Regions from separate parts of the Streptomyces sp. NPDC006208 genome, predicted to be linked through region 2. Evidence: riboswitches for the same ligand, from Rfam matches in the RefSeq annotation. Region 2 holds a riboswitch; each other region holds the start of a gene.
What was found. A riboswitch is a leader RNA that binds a small molecule or an ion and turns the genes downstream of it on or off. The one in region 2 is predicted to bind cobalamin.
Positions count from the first base shown of each region.

Region 1 (4,151 bases), on a different contig from region 2:
CGACCGGGTAGGGGATCCCTGAGCGGCGGACGGCGGGGGCACCGGCCACCGCCGTCCGCTCACTCGTCGCGCCGGTCGCCCCGGGCGTCGCTTTCGCCTCCGTCGCCTCCGACACGCCCGTGGCGTCGGTCACTTGAATCGGTCCGGGTGGAGCTGGCGGGCCAGGGACTCCACGCCGGACGGCACCCGGACTCCCAGCACCGTGGACGACAACGGCAGCACCGCGAACCGCTTGTGCTTGATGGCGGGTACGTCCTTCAGCGCCGGGTTCGCGAGGAGGAACTTCTTCTTGTCCTCGACGGACTGGTCGCCGTAGTCGTAGATGACGATCACCTCGGGCGCGCGCTCGGCCACCTGCTCGAACGACACGTCACCGAACGCCTTGTCCAGCTCGGCGAAGAGGTTCACCCCGCCGGCCTGGTTGATCATCTCGTTGCCGATGCCCGCGCCGCCCGCGGTGAAGGCGGTCTTGTCGCCGCTGTCGTACACGAAGATCTTCACCGGGGTGACGCCGGCGAGCTTGCCCTCGACCCTGTCCAGCGTGCCGTGGAGCTTCTTCAACTGCCGCTCCGCCCGGTCCGGCACGCCGAAGATCTTCGCCACGTTCCGGATCTCCTGGTCCATCGTGGCCATCGTCACCGGACCGGACGGGCACTCCTCGATGTTCAGATAGGAGTTGACCCCCGCCTTGGAGAGTGCGTCGCGGCTGCGCCCTTCCTTCTCGTCGAAGGTGCTGGCGAAACCGCCGTAGGTGAAGTCCGGTTCGGCGGTCAGCAGCGTCTCGAACGAGGGGTACTCCTTCGCCAGGACCTTGATCCCGTCGTAGGCCTCCTGATACTCCGGCAGGATCTTGTCATCGAGATAGGCGGTTCCCACCATCGACTTCTTCAGACCCAGTGCCAGCATGACCTCGGTCGCGTGCTGGTTCATCGACACCGAACGCTGCGGGGGACGCTGATAGGTCGTCTTCACACCGCAGTTGGACACGGTGACCGGAAACCCCTTGGCAGTGGAGTCCGCCGACGAGGCGTCGTCCCGGGCTGCGGTGCCGCCGCATCCGGATATCAGTAGGGCCGCGGCCATGGCCGACAGCAGGGATATCGGGCGCTTGCCCATCATGTGGTGGATCCTCTCACCGCAGGGGTGGTCCTGAACGGTCCGGACAGCGGTCCGGAGGCTGGTCAAAATCGAGAGACTCGTCGTCGGAAGACGTTCGGTCAGACGTGGGAAAGGTGGTGGGGCGTCCGCGGCTCAGCCGGCGTCGGGGAGCGGCACGGACCGGGCGCGCCGAGGCGGGGTGAAGGCGTAGAGCTCGAGGATGTCCGGTGGCGCGGCGACGCCCGGTCCGCCCGCCCGTACCCAGGCGGCGATGTCCTCGGTCGCGGCGGGGTCGTTGACGAGGCCGAACCAGGCCGCCCGGCCGCCCGCGGCGCGCCCCTCGGACGAGGGCTGCACGACGATCACGTTCGCCTGGTCGCACACGTCGAGACAGCCGGAGACACGGACGGGCGCGTCCTCGGCGAGACGCGCGGTCTGCTTCCCGTGGTCGACCCCGGTCACCTTGGGACTGCCACAGCAACAGTCCCGGCACACCACGACCCGGCACGGAACCGCACCGGCCGACGATGGTCTCCTGGGCATCCCGACGAGCCCTCCTCTCCGGGGAAATCCGCCCCAGTCACTTCGAGGAGGCGACCGCGTGAGTCTCCTGGCTCTCGGGTCAACGCTCGTCCCGGCCTTCCCACCCGCATCCGGGCAGTGGTCTGTTCGGGATCCGCTCGCCGATCACAGTGGCGGGACCGCGCCGGATTCACACCGGCTTCCTCGTTCCGCCGTCGCCTATTTCGCGGGACATCATGGCAGAAGGACGCTCCACGTCATAAGCCCGGGCGCCGGACAGGCCGGGGCGAACGGCGGCACACGCCCCCCCGGGCGCGGGCGACACACGCCCCCGCAGGCTCTCGCGCGCTCTGTACAAGCTGGCCGGTCCGGAGTCACTCCGAACGGTTCGTCACGGGACCGTCCGCACATGCCGGCGGCCCCTGGTGGGGCGGGCGGAGGTCGGTGAGGCGGAACACCAACTCGAGGTGGGGTCCGTCGTGGTCGGGCAGTCCGGGCATCGGCACGGGCACAGTGCCCGCCGGGCCGGGCGCTGGTTCCGGTTCGGGACGACGGCAAGGGCTGCGGCCGAAGGCGGTCCGCACTCACTGCACGGCCGGCCTGCTACCGACAGTTTCGCGGATCTCAAGAAGTACGCGAAAGGCACCTTCCAGCCCAACCCCACGACGACAGAGCAGAAAGTGGTGTTCCACAACGATCTGCAGATTCCCATACAGGTCGTCCTGATCAATCGTGATGGTTCGCTCTCCGGGAAGAGTTACAAGGTGACTCCCGGAGGCAAGACGGAGGAGCACTCAGGCAAGGTCAACGACGCCTGGCTGGTCAGGGCCGCCAACTCGGGAGCCTTGATCGACGTCCTGACCGTCACCGCCTCGCAGCCGGGCGACGTGAACCCCCGCAGGGACCCCAGAATCAACTATGTGCCCAATATGAGCGTCCTGAGCGATGGCCCGCCCAGCGCCTCCGCGACCAATAAGTATCCGACCGAAGCGGATGCACACAATTTCCTGGTGGGGCAGGGGGAGAACCCCCACGACTCAAAGGGGGCCGTGACCCGGGAGGTCTGGTGGAACCTCTCCGGCCAGTCGTACTCGCTCGCCCCGGACGAGAGCCTGAGCTGGACGATTGCGACGATTAGCGGTGTCGAGCGTTCCTCCACCGTGGAAACCCAGTTCATCACGAAGCTGGGCTTGGAAGCGAAGGGCGGATGGGAGGCGATCACCACCACGATCAACGCCTCGTTCGAAAAGTCTTACAGGCAGAGTGAGTCAATCACCCTCAAGGAATCCGTGAGTTCTACGGAGACTCGAAGCATCGTGAACACCAGCTCATTCAACAAGATCTACCGGGTGTGGCAGATTATGGAGACGTACACCATCTGGAAGGGAGATGAGATCGTCGCAGAGCTTTCCAATGACACCGGAAACATTGCCACCCCCTTCGCCTGCTACGATTCCGGAGGAAATTGGGTGGAATGCGGTTCGACTCACTGAAGGATCCGTGTTCATGAAGTCCGGGACTCCGAGGTCATTGCCCGGCCGCTGACCCGAAGCCGGCCGGAGGGACGCGAAGTCGCCGTCGTGGCGGCGCCTGCCACGACGGCGACTTCGCGTCTCCGCACGGGCGCCGTTCCCCGGCCGAACCCCGTCGAGCAGCGGCTTCGCGGCCGCCCGTACTCGCGGACCTGTGGGTGGGCGGGCGATTCCCGGCAAGCAAGGGTCGCGGCGGCGGCCGGCAGGAGGGGTCGGCGCGCAAGTTGTGGTACCAGGCGGGTTCTTGGGGCCGCCGTCGGCGGGGGCGATGACCACGCCCTTACCGTCGATCTCCCGGTGGCCGACGCAACTGGTGGGCGCGCGGCCGCCCTCGGGCACCGGCAGGGCCGGGTTGCCGTCGGCCAACGGCCCGCCGGCTTGCCGCCGTTCGCCGGAACTCCTCGACGCCCGGCCGTTTCCGGTCGATCGCCGAAGCCGCCCGGTGTGAGCGGCGCCCACCAGAGGTTGCCGGACACGTCGGTCCAGTGCGCGCTGACGGTCAGCCCCTGGACCGTCACCACGACCGCGGTTGCCGTAGAGGGCCGACCCGGCAGCTCCCGGAGGAACCATCTTCCGGTCCCGGGCGGATCCTGGGACAGATACCGGACGTGCCCCCACCCGTCCTCGTCCTCTGTGAGGACGAACGCCTCAGGAATGCCGTCCTTGAACGGGTTGCAGAAGGCGGCGACGGGGGCGGGACCGCTCCGGTCGAGGCGCTCCCGGCCTCGTTCTCCGTGCGCTTCTGCTCCGTAGCAAGCCATTGCAGCCTCCTCGGCCGTGTCCGGGAACGAAAGCCCCTTGGTGCGCCGTACGACGGGGCCGGTGAACTCCGGCCCCGATGGCTCCATCCCTCCAGTGGGTCGCGGGTCGGCCGCGGTTGCCTGAAGTCGTTTCTCGGCGCATCGCCGGGCGGGCGGACAGACGCTGCCGGAATCAGGCATACGCCAAAAGCGTCGTTCGAGGGATCATCGCAATTTCAGGCAGAAGCCAAAAAGTTCC
Region 1 is NZ_JBEXSW010000038.1:15,611-19,761, reverse strand. It holds gene ABZ208_RS27610 (iron ABC transporter permease) at 1-49, opposite strand, end outside; gene ABZ208_RS27605 (ABC transporter substrate-binding protein) at 130-1,119, opposite strand; gene ABZ208_RS27600 ((2Fe-2S) ferredoxin domain-containing protein) at 1,252-1,641, opposite strand; cobalamin riboswitch at 1,681-1,872, opposite strand; gene ABZ208_RS27595 (hypothetical protein) at 2,100-3,113, shown strand.
Region 1: linked by a shared signal. The riboswitch ahead of ABZ208_RS27600 ((2Fe-2S) ferredoxin domain-containing protein) and the one ahead of metE (5-methyltetrahydropteroyltriglutamate--homocysteine S-methyltransferase) in region 2 are both predicted to bind cobalamin.

Region 2 (4,151 bases):
CCCGGGGACTATGTGACCGGGGCCAATATCGCGGGGTTCGAGCGGGTCGCCGACGCGATGCTCGCGCAGGGGCTGATCTGACCGGCTGATCCGGCGGGCTGTTCGGCCAATGCGATCAGGGGGCGATCAGGGCTTCGTCGGACAGGGCGGGCCCCCGTGCCGCGCGGGCATCCGCGCGGCACGGGAGATCACCCAGCGGCCGCGATCACACGGCGGACCGTGAGCGGCAGCACGCTCGCGGCCCGCGCGTGCCGGACCCTATGCCGAGGCGCTGTTACGGCGCTTGAACCACAGCGCTCCGCCCGCGCCCAGGACGGCCACGGCAGCGATCACACCGACGATGACACCCGTGGTGCCGCTGTCGCTCTCCTTGCCGGCCTTCGCCGGCTGCGACGCCGATGACGCAGGAGACTTCGCGGGCGCGCTCCCGTCCGAGGACGGCTTGCCGTCCGTGGCCGGGCTTGTGCTCGGGCTCGGCGTGATCGGCTTCGCGCCGCGTGCGGCAGGCTCCAGCTTGAGCAGCGGTGCCGGATTCTCCACTTGCTCACCGTCGCCCGGCACCTCGATCCACCGCGCGACCTTCCCGTCGCCGTATGTCTCGACGGTCTTGAACGCCAGGGACGTCGCATCCGGCAACTGTCGTACGACGACGCTGTACTCGGCGTCCGTACCAGTCTGGAGCGTGGTGCCGCCCACCGTGTAACCCTCCGCGGTGGGTGTCAGCTTCCATCCCTTCGGGGCGTCCTTGAGCGTGACCGCGTCCGGTGCGATGCCCTCGGGCAGGACGATCCGCAGCTCCTTGATGCCGGCGGTGTCCGACTCGGCCTCGGAGGTGAAGGTCAGGGTGACGTTCTCGGCGAGCGCACGGGCGTCGGAGGCGGTCACCCCGGCGTGCGCGGCCGCGGTCGTCGCCCCGGCGACGACGGTGACCAGCGCGGCGGCGCTGACCAGCCCGAGGCGGCTGACGGACCGGGAGATGCGTGATGTGTTCATGTGTGCGGGCTCTTTCGGGTGCGGCGCTGATCGGCGCGTGACGAGGGGGACGGCGACGGAACACCCCGCCCCCGGTGGCCCCCTGCGCACCACGACATGAACAAGCCGCGCCCGCAGCGGGACAGGGCGACGGGCGGCGGGCATCGGCACGGCCTGCCGACCCGTCCGGTCGGCAGGCCGCAGCGACAGCCGCCCCGCCGCGGCGGCCAGTGCGACGGCGGCGGCCTCGACCCATCGCCCCGCGGCATGCGGCAGCTCGGACAGCCGCCGGTCGGCGCGCTGCATCAGCACGGCGACGGACGCGGCCGCCACGACATGCGCCACGAGCATCAGCGAGACGCTGTGGTGGGTCGCGTACTCCTGGCCCGCAGCCCCATGGGCCCGGTGCGCCGGTACTGCACTCGCCCCGGAACTCATGGACAGACCGCGGTGCAGCACCAGTTGCGCGGCGAGCGTCGCCGCCAGCACCGGGGCCGGCCTACGGGCACGCCCCGCACCCGGCAGGGCGGCGAGGAACACCATGACCCCCGCCCCCAGCAGCCGCGGCCACAGCACCGGGTCCTTCGATCCCAGATGATGGCCCGCCGCGGCCAGCACCGTACTGATCACCGCGAAGAGCCCAGCCCGCAGCCACCGCTCGGCCTGTCCGCCGTCGGCGGGGCAGCGGCTCACGGAGGGTGCGCAGGAGCGGGTGGTCGCGGTCATGCCGCGCCCATCATCCACGTCCTCGCCGCCCCGCACCGCCACATCCCGGCAATACGTATTCGCAGGCCCGGGGACTCAAGGCGTCCCCGAGCGGGGTCACGCCGCTTCGCGTCGGCCCCGTTGCGGGTCCACCCCCGCCGCTGAGGGACCGGGTCGTTGCCGCGGCCGCTGTGGAGCGGGTGCGGAGCAGGAGACAGGGCGCTCGGCCCCCGTGGTGCACCCCCTGGCGTAGGCTGGCCGCGCAGCTGGTTCGCCCCTGCCCTCCAGGCAGGAGCGTCGCAAGAGGGAACCCGGTGAGAATCCGGGACTGCCCCGCAGCGGTATGTGGGAACGATCGCCGTCATACGCACTGGATCCGTCGTACGGGTCCGGGAAGCGACGGCCAGTAGGTGCCTCGCCCGACATGAGGCGCGCCCATGAGTCCGAAGACCTGCCACTGCCCGTGTGCGACGACGCGCACGGAGATCTCGGTGACCTCGTGGGCGGGTCGGCGGTACGGGTGGCACGGCTGCCCCGTTCCTTCGCGCGCCCTATGCGGCCCGGGGTCGTCCCACGACTCGCGAAGGAGAGTTCCGTGACCAGTTCCGTGACCAGTTCGGTGACACCCACCGTGTACGGCCACCCCCGGCAGGGCCCGAACCGGGAGCTGAAGAAGGCCGTCGAAGGCTACTGGAAGGGCCGGGTCTCGGCGCAGGACCTGCACCGCACCGCCGCCCGGCTGCGCAGCGCCAACTGGCAGCAACTCGCCGACGCCGGCCTCCACGAGGTCCCGACCGGTGACTTCTCGTACTACGACCATGTCCTGGACACCAGTGTGATGGTCGGTGCGATCCCGGTCCGCCATCGCGCTGCCGTCCAAAAGGACGCGCTGGACGGGTACTTCGCCATGGCCCGCGGTGCCCAGGACGTGCTGCCGCTCGAGATGACCAAGTGGTTCGACACCAACTACCACTACCTCGTTCCCGAACTCGGGCCGTACACCGTCTTCCGCGCCGACTCCGGCAAACAGGTCGGTGAGTTCACCGAGGCGCGCGCCCTGGGCCTGACCGCCCGGCCCGTGCTGCTCGGGCCCGTGACGTATCTGCTGCTGGCCAAGCCCGCGCCGGGCGTCGCTCCCGACTTCGAACCTCTCACGCTGCTGGACCGGCTGCTGCCCGTCTACGCACAGGTGCTCTCCGAACTGCGCGCATCGGGCGCGGAGTGGGTGCAGCTCGACGAGCCCGCTCTCGTGCAGGACCGCACCCCGGCCGAGCTGAACGCGGCCGCACGCGCCTACCGCGAGCTGGGCGCGCTCATGGAGCGGCCGAAGCTGCTCGTCGCCTCGTACTTCGACCGGCTGGGCGAGGCCCTTCCCGTCCTCGCGAAGGCACCCGTCGACGGGCTGGCCATGGACTTCACGGGGCCCGCCGCAGGCAACCTCGACGACCTCGCGGCGGTCGGCGGGCTGCCCGGCAAGCGGCTGGTCGCGGGTGTCGTCGACGGACGCAACATCTGGATCAACGACTTCGAGAAGTCACTGGCCACACTCGGCACCCTGCTCGCTCTCGCCGACCGGGTCGACGTCTCCGCCTCCTGCTCCCTGCTGCACGTGCCGCTCGATGTCACCACCGAACGGGACATCGACCCGCACATCGCCCGCTGGCTCGCCTTCGCCCGGCAGAAGACCACCGAGACCGTCATCCTCGCCCGCGGGCTCGCCCGGGGCACGGACGCCATTGCCGCGGAACTTGCCGCCAACCGTGCCGCCCTGGCTTCACGCGCCGCCTCGGCACTCACCCACGACCCCGCCGTACGGGCCCGAACGGCCGCGGTCACCGGCGCGGACGCCCGCCGCCCGCAGCCGTACCCGGAGCGGGCCGTGGCGCAGCGCACCCACCTCGGTCTGCCGCTGTTGCCGACGACCACCATCGGCTCCTTCCCGCAGACCGGCGAGCTGCGCGCCGCACGGGCGGAGTTGCGGGCCGGCCGGATCGGGCAGGATGCGTACGAGGGGCGCATCGAGGCGGAGATCCGCGAGGTGATCGCCTTCCAGGAGAAGGCCGGCATCGACGTCCTGGTGCACGGCGAGCCCGAACGCAACGACATGGTCCAGTACTTCGCCGAGCAGCTCACCGGCTACCTCGCCACCCGGCACGGCTGGGTCCAGTCGTACGGCACCCGCTACGTCCGCCCGCCGATCCTCGCCGGTGACATCTCCCGCCCCGAGCCGATGACCCTGCGCTGGACGCGCTACGCCCAGTCGCTCACCGACCGCCCGGTCAAGGGCATGCTCACCGGCCCGGTCACCATGCTCGCCTGGTCCTTCGTCCGCGACGACCAGCCGCTCGGTGAGACCGCCCGCCAGGTCGCGCTGGCCCTGAGGGACGAGGTGAACGACCTCGAGGAGGCCGGCACATCGGTGATCCAGGTGGACGAGCCCGCCCTGCGCGAGACCCTGCCGCTGCGCAGCTCCG
Region 2 is NZ_JBEXSW010000013.1:56,935-61,085, reverse strand. It holds gene gdhA (NADP-specific glutamate dehydrogenase) at 1-81, shown strand, start outside; gene ABZ208_RS12810 (DUF1775 domain-containing protein) at 259-1,698, opposite strand; cobalamin riboswitch at 1,928-2,151, shown strand; gene metE (5-methyltetrahydropteroyltriglutamate--homocysteine S-methyltransferase) at 2,231-4,151, shown strand, end outside.

Region 3 (4,151 bases), on a different contig from region 2:
TCGTCCGCTTGCGCACCGGACATGCCGCGAGCCGAAGCATTGCCCGGCACGGGCTCGCGGCGGGCCTCCGCCTCCGGTGAGGAGGCGGCGTCCGACGTGGGCTGCGTGGCGGCCGGGCCGGACGGGTCGTGCGGCCTTGGGGCAGGCGCAGGCGTCATGGGGTGCGCCGGCGGCGGGACTGCCACAGCGCCGCCACGCCCAGACCCAGTACCGCCGCGATGCCCGCCACCACACCGAGTGACGGGCCGCCGCCCGAGCTGTCCTTCGCGTCCCGCGACGGGCTCTCCTGCGCCGAGACCTGCTCGCCGCAGCCCGACTTCGGGTAGCCCGAGATCGCGCACAGCAGGGCCTGGCTGTTGTAGCGCAGCGGTTTCGCCACTGCCGCGAGCGCCTCCGCGCTCGTCGCGCCTTCCGCGACCTGCGCGCACGCCGTGCGCAGCGCGGGCGGGGCCTCGCTCTGAGGGGCGTCGCCCGCCGTGCCGGGGTCGATGACGAGCGCGATCCGCTTCCTGCCGTCCTTCGCCGGCGTCTTCGCGCATATCGCCGCGAAGTCCGGGCCCCGGCGCGGCTGCGCCGAGTCCCCGCTGTCCTCGCTCACCGAGAACCGGAACCCGTTCACGGACCCGTCGGCGGGCCGCGCCGTGGCCGGGCCCTCGGTGGCGTACGTCCACTTCGCCCCGCTGCTCTGCCAGAACGACCAGTAGCGGTAGCCGGCCGCCTGCGCGGGCGCCGCGCTCAGCACCGTGAGGACGGTGCCGAGCACGAACGCCAGGAAACGCGTGCGCATCACTGCCGCGGCTTCCTGCGGCCGCTGATCAGGAAGCCGGCGCCGACGCTGGCGACGAAGATCGCACCCACGATCCACCACATGGACAGGGACTCGGACTCCTCGTCCTTCTTCTCGTCACGCGAGGAGGGGGCGGGCGAGGGCGACGCCTTCTTCGGCGCGGGGCCCGTCGCGTTGAGCGCGGTCACCAGGTTCTGGCCGCCGAAGTCGGCCGGGTCCGCGCCGGCCGCGTGGGCCGCGAGGATCAGCTGGGCATAGGCGGCGGGGCCGCTCTCCTTGGCCCAGGCGGCCGCGTTCTGCTCCAGCCACGTCAGCGGCTTCTTCGCCTGCTCGGTCAGGCCCTGAGCGGTCAGTGCGACGACCGCGTCCGCCGTGTTCCCGAAGTCCGGCTTGGGCGCCGAGTCCTCGGCGCCCGGCATCGGCGGAGTGTTGAAGTACCCGGTCTTGGCAAGCCCGTTCGCGAGGTACGCCGCGCCGTTGTGGGCCGCCCCCTCGATCGTCGTCGCCTTCTCGCAGGCCGTGCCCTTGCCGTCCTTCGAGCCCGCCGTCACGACGAGGCCCTTGCCGTGCGCGCCGAGCACCGCGGCAGCGGTGGAGTCGGCGACGATGCCGGGGCTCTTGACCTGGTACACGAACGCCCCGCCGTCCTTGCCGCCGCACGGCTTGGCGAACGTCAGGAGCGCGTCGTACGGAGTCCTGCCGTCCTTCGACGTCACGTCGGCCGGCTGGTGACCGGCCGCGGCGAGCGCGCCGATGACGATGGAGGTGGAGTTCGCGTCGGAGGCCCCGCCCGGGTTGTAGCCCCAGCCGCCGTCCTTGTTCTGTACGGACTTCAGCCAGCCGACCGTCTTGTCCACGGCGGCGTCCTGCCCGCCGAGCGCGGCGAGTGCCTGCACGGCGGCGGCGCTCGCGTTGGTGTCCAGCGGAAGCTTGGCGTCGCACGCCTTCGCCGCGTCGGCGCGGTACGAGGGGAAGCCGCCGTCCGCGCACTGCTGCCCGGTCAGCCAGTCCACGGCCGCCTCGGCGGGCACGAAACCGGCCGTGTCCTGGGCGAGCAGCGCCAGCGACTGCCGCCAGACACCGTCATACGTCGGGTCGCCCGTGCCGTACAGGCCGGACGGCAGCGCCGCGGACGGGGTGGGGCTCGGCGCGGCGAAGGCGGCCGGTACCACGGCCAGTCCGAGCGCGGCGGAGACGGCGAGTGCTGCTGCGCAGCGGCGAACGGTGGTCATGGCGGGTGGTGCCTCTCCTGCTTCAGGGCCGGGCGCAGGCACACTGAGGCACCAGGCTCGGCTCCGTATCCCTCGACGGTGCCGGCCACCGGGCGGGTCCCGGTGAGCACGAGCCGGTCACGAACGCGTACGAGGCATTCCGACTCGCCGCCGGTGACGGCGGCTCACGGTTGCGGGTCAGTGCCGGATTTGCACCGGCTTCCCCCCGTACGGGCATGATGACGACATGCTTACTGTACCGGCCGGTCACCGGGCGGCGGCGGGGCGCAGGTCACAGGGCAAGGTCACGGTTCGGACGCCACGTACAGGGCGGGTGCGCTGCCCGGCACCACCTCCGCGCGGCCGAGCTTCACGAGCCTGCGCAGATGGGCCTCCGCCTCCGAGACCGCGATGTTGCGCGAGCCGTAGGGGATCTCGTCCCAGGGGCGGTTCCACTCCATCCGCTCGGCGACCTGCCACGGGGTGAGCGGCTGCGCCAGCAGGGCGAGCAGGCCGGCCAGGCGCTCCTCGTGGTGGACGAGCAGCTCCCTGACCCGGCCGGTCGCATCGGTGAAGGCGTGCTGGTGCGCGGGGAGCACCTCGGCGGGGGCGAGGCGGCCGATGCGCTCCAGGGAGTCGAGGTAGTCGCCGAGCGGGTCGGTGACCGTGGCGTCGTCCGGGTCCTCGTACAGGCCGATGTGCGGGGTGATCTCGGGGAGGAGATGGTCGCCGGAGAACAGCCGGCCGTTGCCCGCGAGCCGGGCGGGATGGGTCTCCTCGAGGTGCAGGCAGACATGGCCGGGGGTGTGGCCGGGGGTCCATACGGCGCGCAGCCTGCGGCCCGCGAGGTCGAGCAGCTCGCCGGGGACGATCTCCCGGTCGGGAAGCGCCGCGCGCAGCCCGGGGAGGCTGCCCGTGTGCCCGGCGGCGCGGGCGGCGTGCAGCGGGGCGGTGTGCTCCTCGGGGGCGCCGGCCCGGGTGAGCTTGTCGGCCAGGTAGTCGAGCCACAGCCCCGGCTCGGCCTCCCGGGTGCGGCGTACCACCATGGCGTCGGCGGCGTGCATCGCGATCCAGGCGCCGGACGCCTCGCGGACCTGTCCGGACAGGCCGTGGTGGTCGGGGTGGTGGTGGGTGACGACGACGCCGTGGACCTCGGCGACCGAGGTGCCGCACGCGGTCAGGCCGGCGGTGAGGGTGTCCCAGGACGCGGGGTCGTCCCAGCCGGTGTCGATGAGGACGGGACCGCGGTCGGTGTCGAGCAGATGGACCAGGGTGTGCCCGAGGGGGTTGTCCGGAATGGGTACCCGGAGGGAGCGCACCCCACCGCCGTGGTCGGTCACGTGGGGGTCGGTCGCCCGGGTGGTGGAGGGACGGCCTTCCGGCGCGCTCGTCCGTTCGCCTCTCGGCTCGTGTCCCGCTTCGTCCTTCGTCGACGGCACGCTCGTTGCCCCCTGTGGTCACGTGGAACTGATGCACCGTCAGGATGGCGTGCAAGGACGCTGCAGGGAAGCCCTTGCGGAAATGTCCGCAAGGGGCGAACGGGCTCCGGTCGGCCTGCCGCGGGCTCCGTCGAAGCTCCACCGTTCGGGTCCTCGGCCCGCACCGACCGGGAACCCGCGCACAGTTCCCCGTCGGTGACGCCCGGGCGCCCCGCCGGTGACGCCGGGTCACTCGCTGTCCGCCTCCGCCAGCGAAGCCCGTAACTGCTCCTGCAGCTCCGGGTGTTCTGCCGCTCGCTCCAGGGCCAGTGCCGCCCGGAACTCCCGTCGTGCCCGTGCCCGCGCTCCTGCCGCCGCGTACGACCGACCCAGGCGGCGGCGGATCTCCATCTCGAGTCGCGTGCGGTGCGGCTCCGAGCGCCGCGAGATGCCCGCGTGCAGCGCCAGCGCCTGGCGATGGCGGCGTTCCGCCTCCGCAAGGTCGTCCGTGACCGACCCCAGCCGTGTCAGCGTCAACGCCAGCAACAGCGGGTCGCCGGCCTCGCGCAGCAGTTCCTCACCCCGCAGCAGCACCGCCCGCGCCTCCCCCCGTTCGCCGAGCGCCTCATGACCGTCCGCAAGGGAGAGCAGGCGCTGGCTGATCGGTATCGGGCGGCCGTTGCGCTCCGCCGCGGCGAGCGCCGCCCGCGCGTCGGCAAACGCTGTGTGCACCTC
Region 3 is NZ_JBEXSW010000014.1:158,266-162,416, reverse strand. It holds gene ABZ208_RS14320 (SCO2322 family protein) at 155-787, opposite strand; gene ABZ208_RS14315 (prenyltransferase/squalene oxidase repeat-containing protein) at 787-2,019, opposite strand; cobalamin riboswitch at 2,131-2,252, opposite strand; gene ABZ208_RS14310 (MBL fold metallo-hydrolase) at 2,304-3,338, opposite strand; gene ABZ208_RS14305 (BTAD domain-containing putative transcriptional regulator) at 3,666-4,151, opposite strand, start outside.
Region 3: linked by a shared signal. The riboswitch ahead of ABZ208_RS14315 (prenyltransferase/squalene oxidase repeat-containing protein) and the one ahead of metE (5-methyltetrahydropteroyltriglutamate--homocysteine S-methyltransferase) in region 2 are both predicted to bind cobalamin.

Region 4 (4,151 bases), on a different contig from region 2:
CTGCTCGGTCGGGTAGAAGTTGATGTCGACGACCCGGTCCAGGAAGGTCACGGCGGTGTGGACGGTCTCGTCGAGGCGCTGCCAGTCGAGGTCGCCGGACGGGAGGACGAACGAACCGAGGTTGACCGAGCCGAGGTTGCAGACAGCCGTCTCGCCGTCGTCCGTGACCTCGAGGATCTCGGTGCACAGGTTCGAGGAGTGGACGACCCGGCCCGGCTCGGCGGTCTGGTTGGCGGTGCGGTTGGACGCGTCCTTGAAGGTCATCCAGCCGTTGCCGGTCTGGGCGAGGGTGCGCATCATCCGGCCGTACAGGTCGCGTGCCGCGATGGTCTTGCGGGCCAGGCCCGCTGCCTCGGCCTTGCGGTAGGCGGTGTCGAACTCCTCGCCCCACAGGTCGACCAGCCCGGGTACGTCGGCGGGCGAGAACAGCGACCAGTCGGCGTCCGCCTCGACACGGCGCATGAACTCGTCGGGGACCCAGTGTGCGAGGTTCAGGTTGTGGGTACGCCGCGCGTCCTCACCGGTGTTGTCACGCAGCTCGAGGAACTCCTCGATGTCCGCGTGCCAGGTCTCGAGGTAGATGGCGGCAGCGCCCTTGCGCCGGCCGCCCTGGTTCACCGCGGCGACCGAGGCGTCGAGGGTCTTCAGGAACGGCACGATGCCGTTGGAGTGCCCGTTGGTGCCGCGGATGAGGGAACCGCGGGCGCGGATACGGGAGTACGAGAGCCCGATGCCGCCGGCGTGCTTGGAGAGGCGGGCGACCTGGTGGTACCGGTCGTAGATCGAGTCGAGCTCGTCGAGCGGCGAGTCCAGCAGATAGCAGGACGACATCTGCGGGTGACGGGTGCCGGAGTTGAAGAGCGTGGGGGAGGAGGGGAGGTAGTCGAGCCGGCTCATCAGGCCGTAGAGTGCGGCGACTTCGTCCAGGGCGCGGGCCCCCCTCTCGCCGTCGGACGCGGTGTCCTCGGCGAGCCCGGCGGCCACGCGCAGCATGAAGTGCTGCGGGGTCTCGATCACCTGACGGGTGATCGGGTGGCGCAGCAGATAGCGGCTGTAGAGGGTGCGCAGCCCGAAGTAGCCGAACCGGTCGTCGGCGCCCTGGTCGATCAGGGCGTCGAGGCGGGCCGTGTGCCGCGTCACGAACTCGGCCGTACGGTCGGCGATCAGGCCTTCGCGGTGCCCCACGGCGACCGATGCGGAGAAGCACACCGCGCCCTGCCCGGCGGCTTCTTCGGCGATCGTGCGGGTCAGCAGCCGGGCGGCGAGCCGGGAGTAGGCGGGGTCCTCGGAGATCAGTCCGGCGGCGGCGTCGGTGGCGAGGGAGCGCAGTTCGGCCTCGTCGGACCCGGCGTGCCGGCCGCGCAGCGCGGCGGCGGCGACCCTGCCGGGGTCGGTGTCGGGCAGGTCGGCCGTGAGCTCGGTCAGGAGCCGCAGGAGCGCGGTCCCGGGGCCGTCGGCCGTCTGCTCGACGGTGCCTGAGGCCGGATCGGCCGGCGCGATCGTCACGTGGTGCTCCCTCGCTCGGTTCCGGACCGGCGGGGGAGGGGAAGGCCGTGCGGCGTACGTGCCGCAGCGGGCAGCACCGTGCACGGCGTCCACCGGCCCAACCGCGAGACCCGGACGTCTTGGCACCCGGGTCGGTCGAACCGGATGCACCGTCGGCAGGTCCTCGGACTTGTGGGCGCGGCAAAGTGCACCACATCACACCGTTGCGGGACAGTTCCGGATTCGCACCGGATTCCCCTGCGGCGACAGCGAGCATGAGCATACATGTGGGGGCGGCCCGTTGCGTCACCCACCACATGTTGTGTCGGTGGGTAGGTTGTTGCCCGTTTTGCTCTCGTCGTGGACGAGAGCGGGCCGCCGGTTTCCCGGCGGCCCGCTGTTGGTTGGCGGTGGGTCGGTCAGTGACCGGCGCCCGCTGTGGCCGGCGGGAGTTCGACCTGGACGCCCGGGTCGCCCGCGTCCGCCGTGTAGTCGGACGGGCTGGTCTCGTCGACGCCGTCGGGGGCCTTGGCCGCCCGCAGGACGAAGGTGAGGACCACGGTGACGACGACGTTCAGCACGAACGCGGTGAGGCCGATGTAGCCGATCTCACCGATGCCGGGGATGACATCGGACGAGCCGCCGAAGTGCTTCTGGGCCGGGGTCGCGACGCCGTACGCGGTCCAGGTGCCGTAGACCATGCCGACCGCCCAGCCGGCGAGCAGCGCCCAGCGGTGGAACCAGCGGGTGAACAGACCGCCGACCAGGGCCGGGAAAGTCTGCAGGATCCATATGCCGCCCAGCAGCTGGAAGTTGATCGCGACGGTCTTGTCCATGGTCAGGACGAAGACCAGCGCGCCGACCTTCACCAGCAGCGAGACCAGCTTGGAGACCTTGGTCTCCTGCGCCGGGGTCGCATCGGGCTTGATGAAGTCCTTGTAGATGTTCCTGGTGAAGAGGTTGGCCGCGGCGATCGACATGATCGCCGCCGGTACGAGCGCGCCGATGCCGATGGCGGCGAAGGCCACACCGGCGAACCAGTCCGGGAACATGTTCTCGAACAGCTGCGGAATCGCCAGCTGGCCGTTGGCCACCTCCACGCCGGCGGCGATCGCCATGAAGCCGAGCAGCGCGAGCAGGCCCAGCATCAGGGAGTACAGCGGCAGGATCGTGGTGTTGCGGCGGATCACCTCGCGGCTGCGCGAGGACAGGGTCGCGGTGATCGAGTGCGGGTACATGAAGAGCGCGAGCGCCGAGCCGAGCGCCAGCGTGGCGTAACCCCACTGGCCCAGGTCGCCCGGTACCAGGGCACCGGTCGGCTTGCCGGTCGACTCGTTGATGGTCGCGAACTTCTCACCGGCACTGGCGAAGATCTCGTCGAAGCCGCCCAGTTTGATCGGGATGTAGATGATCGCCACCGCGATGACGATGTAGATCAGGGTGTCCTTGACGAAGGCGATGAGCGCGGGTGCACGCAGTCCGGAGGAGTACGTGTAGGCCGCGAGCACGCCGAACGCGATCAGCAGCGGCAGGTCCTTGACGAACCAGTTGGTGGTCTCGCCGCCGCCGACGCCCATGACGTCGAGCACCGCCTGGATACCGACGAGCTGCAGTGCGATGTACGGCATCGTCGCCAGAATGCCCGTGACGGCGACCGCAAGCGAGAGACCCTTCGAACCGAAGCGCCCGCGCACGAAGTCCGAGGTCGTCACATAGCCGTGCTTGTGCGACACCGACCACAGCCGCGGCAGGAAGGTGAAGATCAGCGGGTAGACGAGGATCGTGTACGGCACGGCGAAGAAGCCGGCCGCGCCGGCCGCGTAGATGGCCGCAGGGACGGCGACGAAGGTGTACGCGGTGTACAGGTCGCCGCCGAGCAGGAACCAGGTCACCCAGGTGCCGAACGACCGGCCGCCCAGGCCCCATTCGTCGAGGCTGTGCTCGTTCTCGGCCTTGCGCCAGCGCGAGGCCAGGAAACCCATGACCGTGACGGCCAGGAAGAAGAAGATGAAGACGCCGAGTGCGACGCCGTTCACGTCGTCCTTCACTGCGACGCACCTCCCTTGCGGGCGCGCTGGTCACGCTGCCACAGCTGGTACGCGACCATCGTCAGCGCGGTCGACAGCAGGACCCAGAACATCTGGTACCAGTAGAAGAACGGCATGCCGATGAACGTCGGTTCGACCTTCGCGTAGGAGCTCACCCAGAGCATGGCCACGAAGGGCGCGAGGAGGCAGAGGGCGATGACGACCCGCACCGGTGTGACGACGGGTTGCCTCGCTTCGGGCGCTTGTGGCGGTTCGGGCGCATCGGGCGCCTCGGGCACTGCGGACATCGTTGTCTCCGTCCCCTCGCTGATCAGCTGTACCTGTAACGCGCAGGGAAATGTAGGCGAGGGTTTTGAAGCGAGTCACCCCCTGTCCGTATATCGGTACGGCAACGACTGTGCCCAGGCTCCGGGCACGGCGGGGGAAACGCGACATAGCGCCGCAACGCTTGTTGCGGCGCCATGCGGTTGACGGCGGATCAGGCAGGTGCCGGGCCGCCCGGACCCCGGCAGGGTGTGTGGCCAAGGCCCGTGTTCGGTCATTCGGCCGCTGCAACCTCGCCACGCTGTGCCGGCCCGGGGGCGACCCCCGGACCCCCGGCAGAGGCGTGTGGCCAAG
Region 4 is NZ_JBEXSW010000017.1:109,760-113,910, forward strand. It holds gene ABZ208_RS16365 (ribonucleoside-diphosphate reductase subunit alpha) at 1-1,506, opposite strand, end outside; cobalamin riboswitch at 1,643-1,775, opposite strand; gene mctP (monocarboxylate uptake permease MctP) at 1,905-3,533, opposite strand; gene ABZ208_RS16375 (DUF3311 domain-containing protein) at 3,530-3,820, opposite strand.
Region 4: linked by a shared signal. The riboswitch ahead of ABZ208_RS16365 (ribonucleoside-diphosphate reductase subunit alpha) and the one ahead of metE (5-methyltetrahydropteroyltriglutamate--homocysteine S-methyltransferase) in region 2 are both predicted to bind cobalamin.